4 regions of the Streptomyces sp. NPDC057271 genome follow, and region 2 is predicted to be linked to each of the others. Evidence: riboswitches for the same ligand, from Rfam matches in the RefSeq annotation. Region 2 holds a riboswitch; each other region holds the start of a gene.
The links. Region 2 has a riboswitch for cyclic di-AMP ahead of ACFUJR_RS09795 (C40 family peptidase). Riboswitches for the same ligand answer to the same signal wherever they lie in the genome.

Region 1 (3,768 bases), on a different contig from region 2:
GAGGCCCTGATCGCGCCGGCGTTCCTCGAGACCGAGGTCGAGCGCCTGGTGCGCAACCGGCTCGACGAGATCCCGCACGAGGCGGCCAATCCGGCCCGCAGGGCGGCCAAGCAGCTCTCCAAGGAGCTCTTCCCGGCCGACTCGCGTATGTCCCGGCCGCGCCAGGGCACCGAGGAGACGGTGGAGACGATCGACGCCGCCGCCGTCCGCGCCTTCTTCGACGCGCACGTCCGGCCCTCCACGGCCACGGCCGTGATCGTCGGCGACCTGACCGACGTGGACCTGGACAAGGTGCTCGCCGAGACGCTGGGCGCCTGGACGGGGAACACCGCCGCGTCCCGCCCGGTCCCGCCGATCACGGCCGACGACACCGGCCGTGTGGTCATCGTCGACCGCCCGGGTGCCGTCCAGACCCAGCTGCTGATCGGCCGGGTCGGCGCCGACCGTCACGACCGCGTATGGCCGGCCCAGGTCCTCGGCACGTACTGCCTCGGCGGCACCCTCACCTCCCGCCTGGACCGTGTCCTGCGCGAGGAGAAGGGCTACACCTACGGTGTCCGCGCCTTCGGCCAGGTGCTGCGCTCCGACGGCCAGGGCAACGGCGCCTCGATGCTCGCCATCAGCGGCTCCGTCGACACCCCCAACACCGGCCCGGCACTTGACGACCTGTGGAAGGTGCTGCGCACCCTCGCCGCGGAGGGTCTGACGGACGCCGAGCGCGACGTGGCCGTGCAGAACCTGGTGGGCGTGGCGCCGCTCAAGTACGAGACGGCCGCCTCGGTCGCCGGCACCCTCGCCGACCAGGTCGAGCAGCACCTTCCGGACGATTTCCAGGCGCAGTTGTACGCGCGTCTCGCCGAGACCGGCACGGTGGAGGCGACGGCCGCGGTCGTCAACGCCTTCCCGGTGGACCGTCTCGTCACCGTGCTCGTGGGTGACGCGTCGGAGATCGAGGAGCCGGTGCGCGCCCTCGGCATCGGCGAAGTGACCGTGGTGACGGGCTGATCGAGTCGTCAGGCCGCCGTGTCCGGCGGCCCCGGAGGACCCCGACGTCACGGTACGTCGGGGTCCTCCCCTTTGTCCGTATTGCTGCAGGCGGTGGCTGTATGGCCTGTGGCATGTCTTACAAACAGGCGTGTCTGTTTGGTGATTGAAAGACGGTCCGCTTAGCGTCGGTCCGGCTGTTCGCCAGTTGCACGCGCCGCACCCGCGGCATCGGACAGTCATCGCCGAGTCCCCGTCAGGCGCGAGCCTGGGGAGCCGGGGACCCACGCGAAGTCCCTGGGGTGAATCGGACGCCTTCGCACCTGTGCGGAGGGGCCCGTAGGAGACCTTCCTGCTCCGAACCCGTCAGCTAACCCGGTAGGCGAGAAGGAAGGAAAGGAACAGCCCCTACATGGCGTTCACCCGTGCCACCGGGAAGCATCGTGGTCCGAGCCGTCTGGCGCGCCGCAGCGCCGGCTTCGCAGGCGTCGCGACCCTCGCCACCACCGGCGTCATTGGAACCCTCGCCTCCCCGGCACTCGCCGTCGACGCGGACGCGGCCCCCTCCGTCGAGGACACCGGGCTGACCCAGATCATCGCCGCCGACTCGCTCGCCGACACCATCGACGCCCAGGCCGCCGCCCAGGAGCGCGAGGCCATCGAGGCGGAGGCGAAGCGCAAAGAGGAGGCCCGTGCGAAGGCCGAGGCGAAGCGCAAGGCCGAGGCCCGCGCCAAGGAGATCCGCGAGGCCAAGGAGCGCGCCGCCCGTGAGGCCGAGCGCAAGCGCCTGAACTCCTTCCAGCTTCCCGTGGCCGGTTCGTACGTCAGCACCGGCTACAAGACCGGCGGTGCGCTCTGGTCCTCCGGCAGCCACTCCGGCGTCGACTTCCACGCCGCCTCCGGCAGCAAGGTCGTCTCCGTCGGCTCCGGCACCGTCGTCGAGGCGGGCTGGGGCGGTGCGTACGGCAACAACGTCGTCATCCGGATGCACGACGGCACGTACACCCAGTACGGTCACCTCTCGGCCATCAGTGTCGGGGTCGGCCAGTCCGTCACCCCGGGCCAGCAGATAGGCATCTCGGGCTCGACCGGCAACTCCACCGGTCCGCACCTCCACTTCGAGGCCCGTACGACCGCCGAGTACGGCTCCGACATCAACCCGATCGCGTACCTCCGCGCCCGCGGTGTGAACGTCTGACCGTTCGAGTCTTTCCCGGATTCTCAGAAAAGCCCCGGCTCGTACCGAGCCGGGGCTTTTCGCTGACCAAAAACCTATCCATGGATCCTGGGGAGCCTTCGGAAACAATGCCCTGCTGCAATAGAGTCGCCGGAGAACCGGTTTCGCGCGGATCAAGGCGGAGGTCGAACATGCGCATTCCCGCGCACTCTGTATGCACGGCGATCCGGGACGACATCGTCACCGGGGTCTTCGAGCGCGGCAGCCGGCTGACCGAGGAGCAGCTCGCCCGCCGTTACGGAGTCTCCCGCGTCCCCGTCCGCGAGGCGCTGCGCACCCTGGAGTCCGAGGGTTTCGTGATCACCCGCCGCCACGCGGGCGCCCAAGTCGCCGAGCCCACCGAGCAGGAGGCGGCGGACCTGCTGGACGTACGGTCCCTGCTGGAGCCGCTCGGGGCCGCGCGCGCCGCGCAGCGCCGCACCGAGGCGCACCTCAAGGTGCTGCGAGGCCTGGTCAGGCTGGGGCAGGAGCGGGCCAGGCGGGGCCAGGCGGAGGATCTGCGCTCGCTCGGCGGCTGGTTCCACGAGACGCTGGCCCAGGCCTCGGGCAGTCCGGCGCTCACCGCGCTGCTCATCCAGCTACGGCACAAGATCGACTGGATGTACGCGATCGAACTCCCGGCTCAGCCGGTCGAGGCATGGGCCGAGCACGGGGCGATCGTGGACGCGGTGGCGCGCGGCGACGCCGAACGGGCCCGTGCGCTGACCGCGACGCACGCCGAACGGTCCCTGGTGCTGCACCGGCTGAAGCGCCCGGAGCGCGGGCGCGTGAGGGTTTCGCAACATGTCGTAAACACCGCGAGCGTCCGGAATTAACGAGCGGGCCGTATACAAAGGGCAGTAGATTTCGCGGGCCGGCTGCGTCCTGCCTGGAATGGCGCTCGGAAATGCGCTGTGCACGACGCACCGTGCATAATTCGCTGCCCGTAATGCGCCGCAAGGAATGTGCCCGCGGAATCGGGGGGACGAAAAAGCCGCGCCGCCGGTGCTCCGGCGTGCGCGGCTTCTTCGGAGATCGGGTCAGACGGTCTCGGGAAGCTCCTCGAGCCCCTCGGCAACCAGCTTCGCCAGGCGGTCGAGCGCGACCTCGGCGCCCTCGGCGTCCGAAGCGAGAACGATCTCCTCGCCGCCCTGCGCGCCCAGACCGAGCACCGCGAGCATCGACGCGGCGTTGACCGGGTTGCCATCGGCCTTGGCGATCGTCACGGGGACGCCGGAGGCCGTGGCGGCACGGACGAAGATGGAGGCGGGGCGGGCGTGCAGGCCCTCGGCCCAGCCGACGTTGACGCGGCGCTCAGCCATGGTGTTGCCCTTCAAGTCTCAAGCGGGTTGTCTAGACCAGTCTCTCACGGGCCGCGGGGTGCTCGTGGCCGACCTTCGGCCCGCGCGCGAAGGGCCGGTCGGTCCTCCTTACCTTGCATGGCGCACAGGTGCCGCGCGACCGGTGCCCGTGTCGGACCCCGGTCGTACGCTTGCCCCATGCAGAGCGCGTCGGAACAGCCGGGCCGACCGGCGGAGCCGGTACAGGCAGCACAGGCGGTACAGCCG
Region 2 (3,768 bases):
CGACCCGGACCGGGACGTCTCGCTCTACATCAACTCGCCCGGCGGTTCGGTCAGCGCCATGTCGGCCATCTACGACACGATGCAGATCGTCACCTGTGACGTGGAGACCACCTGCCTCGGACAGGCGGTCTCCACCGCCGCCGTGCTGCTCGCGGCCGGCGCGCCCGGGAAGCGGCTCGCTCTGCCCGGCGCCCGGGTCGCGCTCCAGCAGCCCTCGACGGACGAGCCGTTGCAGGGGCAGCCGAGCGATCTCGCCGTCCAGGCAGGGGAATTGGTCCGGCTGCGCGCGATGCTCGCCGGCATCCTGGTCACCCACACCGGCCAGAGCCGCGAGCGGATCGACGCCGACATCGACCGCGTCACCGTGCTCGACGCGCATGCCGCCACCGCGTACGGCCTGGTGGACCACGTGGTTCAGAACCGCGGGGCGTCGGGTCGCGCCGGGGCCCGGTGAGCCGGAGATGGTCCCCGAACCGCCACCCCTGCCCGCCCTGACGCGCGCCGAGGGCGAGTTCGTCGACGCGTATCTCGAAGTCGTGGACCTGCTGGGCCGGATCAATCCATCCAGGGGATCGCATACCTATGGCGCCCTGCGGGCGGCACAGGCCCTGATGGGGAAGGCGAGCGCCCTCCGTGACGCGCTGGCGGTGATGCACGCGCGCGGGGAGACCGAGGTCCACGCGGAGACATTGGCCCGCGCGCTGCGGGTGTTGGACGGGGGGCGCCGGGCGCAGCGGGTCACTGTGCCGGAGGCTCCGGCGAGTTGACATTCCGGCGTGTCGTGTCGAGGTCCACTCGGAGCAGCGGAGCCGCAGAATCGCTCCCCCGTTCGGCGCAGTCGACGAATCGACATATGTGCGGGGTGAGTTGCACAGCAGGTGTACGCATCTGGCTGAATCGGGCGTTCCACCCCTGGTCCGGGGCTCATCGGCGAAACCTCCGAAGATCACGAAACCTGCCTGTCCACCCGAATGGATCAGTCGTGAGGAGCCTCACATAACGTCGTTTCGACTCGGATTTCGCCCTGGTTGTGGGTCAAGATCCCTCACGACGACAAGCCCCCGCCACCGCGGCGGGGCGGTCCGGGCGGACGCCGAGTCCTGCCGCTGTCCCGGATGCCTGGTCGACAGGAGTGGATCGGCAGGAGTGGAGGACCCGAGCAGTACGGGACGGCCGGCCAGTGGGGCCGTTCCTCGGGGTGAAGCCGCAGCCGCGGCCGGGCGACTTCGCCAGCCCGAACCCGACAGGTCATCCTTCACAGGCGGCTGACGAAGGGTTGCGCATGAGTGCGCAGATTCATGTCCCGTCCATGCTGTCCCGGGCCGGAGCCGTCTCGGCTCTCACCCTCGCCGCCCTCGGCGGCACGATGCTGGCGCCAGGCGCCGCACCGGAGGCCCAGGCCGCGACGTCGCACGCCGGCAAGGCGCTGAACGTCGCCGCCTCGAAGAAGGGATCGCCCTACAAGTACGGAGCGGCCGGACCGACCCGGTTCGACTGCTCGGGGCTCACGCTCTACTCGTACAAGAAGGCGGGCAAGTCGCTGCCCCGCACCGCGCAGCAGCAGTACAACAAGACCCGGCACATCAAGGCCTCCAGCCGGCAGAAGGGGGACCTGGTCTTCTTCCATTCGGGTGGAAGGGTCTACCACGTGGGGATCTACGCGGGTAGCGGCAAGATCTGGCACTCGCCCAAGACAGGCTCCTGGGTGAAGCTCGACAAGATCTGGTCGTCCAAGGTGTATTACGGCCGGGTCCGCTGACGCCTCGCCGGGTCCTCCGACGCCCCGCCGGGTCCGCTGACGCCTCGCCGGGTCCTCCGACAACACCGGGCCGGAGCCGGCGTGCCGTGCTCTGATGTGAGCTGATGCGACGAGAGGGTGCGGTGGCGCCGCCGCACCCTCGTCCTCAGGAGCCGGCCGGCTGAGGCGCGAGCGCCCGGTTCGGCGAGGCGGTCCAGGGGAGGTTGATCCAGACCGTCTTGCCGCCCTCGCTGGTCGGCGTGACGGAGAGCCGCCCGCCGGCCTCCGCCGCCAGGAAGCGGATGATGACCATCCCCCGGCCGTTGTCCTGCTGCACCGCCGCCGGAAGCCGCTTGGGCCAGCGGGGGTGGCTGTCGGTGACCCCGATGTGGAGCTGCTCCTCGCGCTCCAGGCGGACGTCGACGGTGAAGGTGGGCGACTGCCCGAAGGTGTGCTGGACGGCGTTGGTGGCCAGTTCGGAGACGATGAGCCGGACGGTGTCGGCGGTGTCACCGGCCTCCGCGAGCCCCCAGCCGGTCAGGACGTCGGCGACGTATCTTCGGGCGGCGGACACCGAGGCGGGTTCGCTCGGCAGAGTGACGGTTGCTTCCTGGTGGTCTGCCATGGCGACGCTGTCCCTTTCCCACCGGGCCCGGCCCGGATTGCGCTACGCGTCAGAGTGCCACCGATCGTGCCGCCCTGTATGGCGATCCCCCAAGATATGGGCATATTTGTCGCTCGAAGCGGTGAACTCTGCTACGGGAAACCGTATGTGAGCTGCGGTCAGAGAGCCGGAGGTGCCGTCCGCACGATCGTGGCGACGGCCTGCTCGATCTGCGCGTCCGTCAGATCCGCGCGGGCCGTGAGCCGCAGCCGGGAGACACCGTCCGGGACGGACGGCGGACGGAAGCAGCCGACGACGAGCCCCTGGTCACGGCAGTCGGCTGCCCACCGCAGCGCTGCCTCGGGCGAGGGCGCGCGGACCGACACGACGGCCGCCTCCGGGCGTACGGCGGTCAGACCGGCCGCCGTGAGCAACCCGTGCAGCGTGGTGGCGACGGTCCTGGCGCGCTCGGCGAGGCCGGGGTCGCCCTGGATCAGCCGCAGGCTCGCCAGGGCGGCGCCCACGGCGGCCGGGGCGAGGCCGGTGTCGAAGATGAACGTACGGGCCGCGTTGATCAGGTGCTCGATCACCCGGGCGGGGCCGAGGACGGCTCCGCCCTGACTGCCGAGCGACTTGGAGAGGGTGACGGTGGCGACGACGTCCGCGTCGCCGGAGAGACCGGCGGCGTGCAGGCCGCCCCGCCCGCCGTCGCCGAGCACGCCCAGACCGTGGGCGTCGTCCACGACGAGCCCTGCACCGTGGGCGCGGCCGACCTCGGCCAGCTCGGCCAGCGGGGCCTGGTCGCCGTCCACGGAGAAGACGGAATCGGACACCACGAGGGTCCGGCGGTCCGGGTGGGCCTGGAGGGTCTTGCGTACCGCCTCGGGGTCGGCGTGCGGGACCACCGCCGTCTCGGCGCGCGAGAGCCTGCAGCCGTCGACGATCGAGGCGTGGTTGCCCGCGTCGGAGACGATGAGCGCGTCACGGCCGCTGAGCGCGGTGAGCGCGGCGAGATTGGCGGTGTAACCGGAGGAGAAGACGAGGGCCGCCTCGAAACCGCAGAATTCGGCGAGTTCGCGCTCCAGACGGGTGTGCAGCCGGGTGGTGCCGGTGACGAGACGGGAACCGGTGGAGCCGGCGCCCCACCGGCGAGCGGCCTCGGCCGCCGCCTCCGTGACCTCCGGGCGGTGGGTCAGGCCGAGGTAGTCGTTGCTCGCCAGGTCGAGCAGATCCGACTCGGCCGCCCGCGGCCGGAGGGTGCGGACCAGGCCCGCCTCCGCGCGGCGGCGCGCCTCCGCGTCGGTCCAGTCGAACGGGGTCCGGCGGGTGTCCTCGTCCCGGTGCATGGGGCAGATCCTTTTGTAGGCAGCGCACAGACCCTAACCGTCCGCGGCCGGGGACAGGGTGTGGCCATGCACACACCTCA
Region 3 (3,768 bases), on a different contig from region 2:
CTCCTGGGTGGTGGCGAGCGAAGCCTTCTCCGAGCACCCCTACGCCCCGCCGGGCGACGGCGCGCACTTCGTCGACCTGGTCTACCGCGCGCTGGCGGCGAACCCCGAGGTCTTCGACTCGACCGTGCTGTTCCTCAACTACGACGAGAACGACGGGTTCTTCGACCACGTGCCGCCGCCGGTCGCCCCGCCCGGAACTCCGGGCGAGTACATCGACGGCGTGCCGATCGGCCTGGGCTTCCGCGTCCCGATGCTCGTCATGTCGCCCTGGACGCGTGGCGGCTGGGTCAGCTCCGAGGTCTTCGACCACACCTCGGTCCTGCGCTTCATGGAGACCTGGACGGCCGCCCTCGGCACCCCGGCCGCCTGCCCGAACATCAGCGCCTGGCGGCGGAAGGTCACCGGCGACCTGACGGGCGTCTTCGACTTCGCCCGCCCGGTGTACGGAGTTCCCACGGGCCTCCCCTCCACCGCCGAGGTCATCGGGCAGTCCACCTGCGGCCGCCTGCCGAACCCGGTACCGCAGGACAACGCCCTGCCCGCGCAGGAGGCCGGCACCCGTCCGGCGCGCGCCGTGCCGTACCAGGTCAACGGGAACCTCGACCGGTTCGAGTTCGGTGCGGCGGGCAAGATCCTCGCCTGGTTCTCGATGACGAACCAGGGCGCGGAGGCGAGGCGGGCCGCTCACTTCACGATCCACCCGCACCAGCACCGGGACACCGCGGCCTGGCAGTACACCGTGGACCCGGGCGCGACCTCCACGGACTACTTCAACATCGGGCTCGGGTCCGGGTCGGGCAAGTACGACATCTCGATGATCGGCCCCAACCGCTTCCTGCGGCGCTTCATCGGGGACGCGTCGAAGGCGGGCAAGGCGATCGAGGTGGCGGCGCGGTTCGCGACCGAGCCGGGGACCGGGAAGACGGCGCTCTACCTCAGGATGACCAACACCTCCGCCGGCCCCGTGACCTTCACGATCCGCTCCAACGCCTACCGCACGGACGGGCCGTGGACGTACACGGTCCCGGCGAACTCCTCGCGCGAGGACTTCTTCAACGCGGTGGCGTACAGCGACGGCTGGTACGACTTCACGCTCACGGCCGACGTCGACGGCACCTGGTCGCGCCGTTACACCGGGCACATCGAGACCGGCGCCCCCAGCGTCACGGGCTGACGTAGGCCAACACTTCCCACCAAAAGGGGCACAAGGGCATTTTCATGCTCTTGCGCCCCTTTTCATAACTCGGTCGAATTTGCCCGTATGACCGTTTTGACTGCCCAGGTGACATGAATCACGCGCGAGGGAGGCAACCTCCACGGGAGACCCCCTTCCCCTTACGCCCCAAGGCAGTTCGGCGCGGTCGTGATCGCCGGCAAGGCATTTCTCAATTTCCTCTTGATTTCGCTTCCATGCCCCACCTTGTTCCGTCCGACATTCCTCGCCTACGGTCACCTCGACCCGGACGGATCGCCGAATCCTGCCACCGTCCGAAAGACCAGCCATTCACCCGTCGGCAGGAGCGGGGGACCCAGTTTTTTCGCCGGCCCGGTTTTCCGGAGCGGCTTGGGGTGAAGCCGCACGCGTGCGGCCGGGCAGCTCCAGCCCGAACCCGACAGCTCACCCCGCAGGCGCCGGAGAGGAATCCTGCATGTCCGCTCACGGTAAGCACCGGCGCCCCAGGCGACGGCCCCTCAGCCGCGGTATCGCCCTCGCGAGCACAGGTGGAGCCGCATTGGCGCTCCCCCTCGTGGCCACCGCCGCCGCGCACGCGGCGCCGAACGCCGCACCCGCGGTCGCACCCATCGAGAAGACCGTCTTCAGCAGCCCGGCGAAGATCGCGGAATCGATTCCCGCCGCCGGGAATTCCACCGCCAAGATCTATACCGTCGTCCGCGGCGACTCCCTTTCCGTGATCGCGCACGAACAGAGTGTTCGAGGCGGCTGGAAGGCCCTGTACAAGGCCAATCGCAAGGCCGTCGGTGACAATCCGTCACTTATTCATCCGGGACTGGAACTCAGGCTGAGCGGGAAGCCCGCGGCCGCGACGAAGCAGCAGAAGTCCCCGGCCCGTACGACGAGCACGGACCGCGCCGACCGCTCGCAGCAGCGCAGCGCCGCTCCCGGCGCCGCCGCGACCAAGACCGTGACCAAGGCCGCCCCGGCAAAGGCCGCGCCGGCCGCCGCCAAGAGCTACACCAACGACCTCGACGGCTGGATCCGCGAGTCGCTCGACGTCCTCCAGAAGTACGGCATCCCCGGTTCGTACGAGGGGATCCACCGCAACATCATGCGCGAGTCCTCCGGCAACCCCCAGGCCATCAACCTCTGGGACTCCAACGCCGCCAAGGGCACCCCGTCCAAGGGTCTCCTGCAGGTGATCGAGCCGACCTTCCTGGCCTACCACGTGCCCGGTACGTCCATGGACCTGTTCGACCCGGTCGCCAACATCACCGCCGCCTGCAACTACGCCGCGGACCGCTACGGCTCCATCGACAACGTCAACGGACCGTACTGACAGACGTCCTAGAAGTGGTCGGCGAACCAGCTCGAGGCGAGTCCGCCGACCTCTTCCAGCGTGCCGGGCTCCTCGAAGAGGTGCCCGGCGCCGGCGACGACGACGAGCCGGTTCTCACAGGTGAGCCGCGCCTGGGCCGCCTCGTTCAGCTCCTGTACGAGCGGGTCGCGGCCCCCCACGATCAGCAGCGTCGGAGCGCGCACCTGCGCGAGGCGCGTCCCGGCGAGGTCCGGGCGCCCGCCGCGTGAGACGACGGCGGCCACGTCGGAGAGCGGGTCGGCCGCGGCCCAGAGAGCGGCCGCGGCGCCGGTGCTGGCGCCGAAGTAGCCGATCCGCAGCCCGTCGAGGCCCGGCCGGCCCACCAGCCAGTGCGCGGCCCGGGCCAGCCGGCCGGCCAGCAGCTCCGTGTCGAACACATTGCCGCGGTCGTCCGCCTCCTCCTCGGTGAGCAGGTCGAACAGCAGCGTCCCGAGACCAGCGCGGTTCAGGCTCTCCGCGACGGCCCGGTTGCGGGGGCTGTGCCGGCTGCTGCCGCTGCCGTGGGCGAACAGCACGATCCCCGGAGCGCCGTCGGGCACCACCAGATGGCCCGCGAGCCGCACCTCCCCGGCCGGGATGCGCACCTCAGGGTCCCGGGCGTCCGCCCCGTGGCCGGAGTGGTGGCGCTCCAGACAGGCGACGACGTCCTCGTCCGGAGTCTGGGAGAAGTCCTCGTAGAACTGGCCGATCGCGTAGAAGGACGCCGGTTCGTGGACGCTGACGGTCTCGTCCGCCTCCCGGCCGATCCGCTCGGGCCAGTCGCTCGGCGCGACGGGCACCGCGAGGACGATACGCGCGGCCCCCTGGGCACGGACGACCCGGCAGGCGGCGACCGCCGTGGCGCCCGTCGCCAGTCCGTCGTCGACGACCACGGCCGTCCGGCCGTCGAGCCGGGCCGGTGGGCGGTCACCCCGGTAGCGCCGGGCCCGCTTGGCGAGGACGGCGCGCTCGCGTGACTCGACGGCGGCCAGGTCGCCGCCGGAGACACGGGTCTCCGCCAGGACATGGTCGTTGAGGACCCTGACTCCGCCCTCGCCGATGGCGCCCATGGCCAGCTCCGGCTGGAACGGCACCCCCAGTTTGCGTACCAGACAGACGTCCAAGGGCGCGCCGAGTGCGTCGGCGACCTGTTCGGCGACCGGCACCCCGCCGCGGGGAAGCCCCAGGACCACGACGTCGTGGCCCTTGAGATGATCCAGGCGTGCGGCGAGCT
Region 4 (3,768 bases), on a different contig from region 2:
TCGAGTTCTCCCCTTTGGGTTACTGACGGACCGTCAATACTGTGACTTTCGCGTGATCTCCGCTGCATCGACTTGTTACTGACGTTCGAATGCGGCTACGTTCACCGTCACCTCAGCAGTCACGCGAAAGGCCCTCCGCATGCGCTCCGGGAACGGACGACACCGCAGACCCCGCCAGGCCCCCGCCATCGTTGTCGCCGCAGGCGTGACGGGATCGGCTCTGGCGCTTCCCCTCCTCGGTGCGGGCTCGGCGTCCGCCGCCGACGCCGCCACCTGGGACCGGGTCGCCGAGTGCGAGTCGGGCGGCCTGTGGAGCGCCCACTTCGGCAACGGGCTCTACGGCGGGCTCCAGTTCACCCAGGAGAGCTGGGAGCGGCACGGCGGCCTCGACTACGCGACCAGTGCGGACCTCGCCAGCCGCGCCCAGCAGATCGTGGTGGCGGAGAAGGCGTTCGCCGCGGGTGACACGCAGTGGGCCACCTGCGCCCCGATCGCCGGGCTGACGAAGGACGGCGCGAAGCCGGACGTCGACCCGGGTCCGGCCGTGAAGCCGGCGGAGCCCACGGGTCCCCTTCCGGAGTCGAACCGGACCGCGGGCCTGCCGGCCGGCTCTGGGACGACGTCGCCGGAGGCCGGCACCTCCGAGAGCGCCACGCCGGATTACGGGACGGAGGAAGGGGGCGGCGAGTCGTCCACCGCGCCCGAGGCGTCCACCGCGCCCGAGGCGTCCGCCACGCCCGAGACGTCCACCACCCCCACCGCGCCGACCACGCCGACGACCCCGGGCACGGGGAAGCACCGCGGTGACGCGGCTCCGGAAGAATCGGTCAATCCGGGCGAGAGTGGCGAAAAGGGCCGCCATGCCCTGCCGACTGACACCCCGGCACCCGACGCGGGTGCCGAGGCGGACCCGGTGGAGCAGGGCGGTGAGGGCGACCAAGGCAACAAGGACGCTTCGGGCAGTCTGGACAACACGACCGCCCAGGACATCTCCGGCGCCATCGGTGAATACACCGTCAAGCCGGGCGACAACCTCTCCGTGATCGCCCAGCAGAACGAACTCCCGGGCGGCTGGGGCGCCCTCTATGACGCCAACCGCTCCACGGTGGGTGCCGATCCGGACCTGATCGTCCCTGGCCAGAGCCTTGACCTCGGCCTCGGTTCGACCGCGGAACAGGGGTAGTTCGGGGTTGTATGTCCGGTTCTGCGCCAGTGAGACATGGGTCTCTTTGTCTCAACTGGCGCGTCCCGTCCGCAAACTCTGCTTCCGTCACCTCTCACCTGCGTAAACACCCTTCGTCCCGTGACGGGTAGGGGTGATATGTCCGACCTGGGCCTCTTTGAACTTCCCCCGGGTCTGTGTCTACGGTCAGGACCGCTCGCCACCGCGGGCCCCGTCGACCGAAACGCCGAATCCTGCCGTCGGCCGATGGGAACAGTCGTCGCGTCAGCGCCGTAGGCAGGAGCGGGGGACCCAAGGTAAGTGCCGACCCCGGCCGTTGAGACAGACGGCCGACGGACCGGCTTGGGGTGAAGCCGCGCGCAAGGTCGCGCGGCCGGGCAACTCACATGGCCCGAACCCGACAGCTCACCTCGCAGGCGTCGGTGAGGAGAAGTCCCATGCTGTTTTCCGTCAAGGGCAAACACCGTCGTCCCTCCAGGGCCGCCCGCGCCGTCGCCCTCGCCGGTGTCGCCGGTGTCGCCGTCGCCGCCCCGCTGATGACCGCCGGGTCCGCCTCGGCCGCCACGGCCTCCGAGTGGGACACCGTCGCCCAGTGCGAGTCCGGTGGCAACTGGTCCATCAACACCGGCAACGGCTACTACGGCGGCCTGCAGTTCTCCGCCTCCACCTGGGCCGCCTACGGTGGCACCGCCTACGCCGCGACCGCCGACCAGGCCTCGAAGTCGCAGCAGATCACCATCGCCGAGAAGGTCCTCGCCGGTCAGGGCAAGGGTGCCTGGCCGAGCTGCGGCGTCGGCCTCTCCAGCGCCGCCTACACCGGTGGCGCCGCCGAGAGCACTCCGGCCAAGCCGGCCGCCCCGAAGCAGGAGCGCCAGGCCGAGCAGCCGACGACCCGCAGCGAGACCCGGACCGCCCCGAAGAAGGCCGAGTCCAAGAAGACCGTCACCACCCCGACCGGCAAGAAGGTCGAGAAGGGTGACGGCGAGTACAAGGTCGTCGCCGGCGACACGCTGAGCACCATCGCCGCCGCCCACGACGTCGAGGGCGGCTGGGCGAAGCTCTTCGAGCTCAACAAGGACGTCGTCGAGGACGCCGACCTGATCTACCCGGGCCAGCAGCTTCACCTGAAGTGAGCCCCGCGGCTCGCGTGAGTCCGGCGGCTCACGCGGGTCCGGCGGCTCACGCGGGTCCGACGACCCTCCCGCGGTGACCACCCCGGTGCGGAGCGGTTTCCCCCGTGCGCTCCGGACCGGGGTTCCGTGTTCCGGGGAGCCCGGGGCGGGGCCCGGGGCGGCCCCACGGGGTTACTGGCGAGTAGTTCTGGGGGGCTTTGGCCGTAGATGCGTGCCCTTGGGTCCTTTTTCGTCCCAGGGGGCGGGCGCCCGGCGGGCGGGAGCCCCGGAGCCGGTTAGGCTCTTGTCGCAAGGCCAAAGCGACCCTGCACCGCAAGCGTCAAATCTAGCGTCCCATCCCAGAAGGAGATGCTCGTGCCGTCCATCGACGTCGTCGTAGCCCGGGAAATCCTGGACTCCCGAGGCAACCCCACGGTCGAGGTCGAGGTCGGCCTCGACGACGGCAGCACCGGCCGTGCTGCCGTTCCGTCCGGTGCCTCCACCGGTGCGTTCGAGGCCATTGAGCTCCGTGACGGAGACAAGAACCGCTACCAGGGCAAGGGCGTCGAGAAGGCCGTCCTCGCCGTGATCGAGCAGATCGGCCCGGAGCTCGTCGGCTACGACGCCACCGAGCAGCGCCTCATCGACCAGGCCATGTTCGACCTGGACGCCACGGACAACAAGGCCTCCCTCGGCGCCAACGCCATCCTCGGCGTCTCCCTCGCCGTCGCGCACGCCGCGTCCGAGGCCTCCGACCTCCCGCTCTTCCGCTACCTCGGCGGCCCGAACGCGCACCTGCTGCCCGTTCCGATGATGAACATCCTGAACGGCGGCTCGCACGCCGACTCCAACGTGGACATCCAGGAGTTCATGATCGCGCCGATCGGCGCGGAGTCCTTCTCCGAGGCCCTGCGCTGGGGCACCGAGGTCTACCACACCCTCAAGTCCGTCCTGAAGACCAAGGGCCTGTCCACCGGCCTCGGCGACGAGGGCGGCTTCGCCCCCAACCTGGACTCCAACCGCGAGGCGCTCGACCTCATCCTGGAGGCCATCAAGCAGGCCGGCTACGTCCCGGGCAAGGACATCGCGCTGGCGCTCGACGTCGCCGCGTCCGAGTTCTACAAGGACGGCTCGTACGAGTTCGAGGGCAAGTCCCGCTCGGCCGCCGAGATGACCGACTACTACGAGGAGCTCGTCTCCGCGTACCCGCTGGTCTCCATCGAGGACCCGCTGTTCGAGGACGACTGGGCCGGCTGGAAGGTCCTCACCGACAAGCTGGGCACCAAGGTCCAGATCGTCGGTGACGACCTCTTCGTCACCAACCCGGAGCGCCTGGCCCGCGGCATCGAGGACGGCGCCGCCAACGCGCTGCTCGTCAAGGTCAACCAGATCGGTTCGCTGACCGAGACCCTGGACGCCGTCGAGATGGCCCAGCGCAACGGCTTCAAGTGCATGATGTCCCACCGCTCCGGC

Region 1: linked by a shared signal. The riboswitch ahead of ACFUJR_RS29515 (M23 family metallopeptidase) and the one ahead of ACFUJR_RS09795 (C40 family peptidase) in region 2 are both predicted to bind cyclic di-AMP.
Region 3: linked by a shared signal. The riboswitch ahead of ACFUJR_RS22405 (transglycosylase SLT domain-containing protein) and the one ahead of ACFUJR_RS09795 (C40 family peptidase) in region 2 are both predicted to bind cyclic di-AMP.
Region 4: linked by a shared signal. The riboswitch ahead of ACFUJR_RS17960 (transglycosylase family protein) and the one ahead of ACFUJR_RS09795 (C40 family peptidase) in region 2 are both predicted to bind cyclic di-AMP.

The regions. Positions count from the first base shown of each region.
Region 1 covers NZ_JBHUYJ010000085.1:18,384-22,151, reverse strand. The annotation lists gene ACFUJR_RS29520 (M16 family metallopeptidase) at 1-1,005, shown strand, start outside; cyclic di-AMP (ydaO/yuaA leader) riboswitch at 1,218-1,384, shown strand; gene ACFUJR_RS29515 (M23 family metallopeptidase) at 1,397-2,182, shown strand; gene ACFUJR_RS29510 (GntR family transcriptional regulator) at 2,353-3,036, shown strand; gene ACFUJR_RS29505 (HPr family phosphocarrier protein) at 3,241-3,522, opposite strand; gene ACFUJR_RS29500 (GNAT family N-acetyltransferase) at 3,700-3,768, shown strand, end outside.
Region 2 covers NZ_JBHUYJ010000014.1:31,369-35,136, forward strand. The annotation lists gene ACFUJR_RS09785 (ClpP family protease) at 1-454, shown strand, start outside; gene ACFUJR_RS09790 (hypothetical protein) at 462-767, shown strand; cyclic di-AMP (ydaO/yuaA leader) riboswitch at 1,082-1,279, shown strand; gene ACFUJR_RS09795 (C40 family peptidase) at 1,283-1,759, shown strand; gene ACFUJR_RS09800 (ATP-binding protein) at 1,905-2,363, opposite strand; gene ACFUJR_RS09805 (8-amino-7-oxononanoate synthase) at 2,522-3,688, opposite strand.
Region 3 covers NZ_JBHUYJ010000049.1:11,359-15,126, forward strand. The annotation lists gene ACFUJR_RS22400 (phosphocholine-specific phospholipase C) at 1-1,174, shown strand, start outside; cyclic di-AMP (ydaO/yuaA leader) riboswitch at 1,460-1,645, shown strand; gene ACFUJR_RS22405 (transglycosylase SLT domain-containing protein) at 1,650-2,516, shown strand; gene ACFUJR_RS22410 (phosphoribosyltransferase family protein) at 2,525-3,768, opposite strand, start outside.
Region 4 covers NZ_JBHUYJ010000034.1:54,478-58,245, forward strand. The annotation lists gene ACFUJR_RS17950 (cytochrome P450) at 1-26, shown strand, start outside; gene ACFUJR_RS17955 (transglycosylase family protein) at 206-1,183, shown strand; cyclic di-AMP (ydaO/yuaA leader) riboswitch at 1,398-1,617, shown strand; gene ACFUJR_RS17960 (transglycosylase family protein) at 1,621-2,316, shown strand; gene eno (phosphopyruvate hydratase) at 2,665-3,768, shown strand, end outside.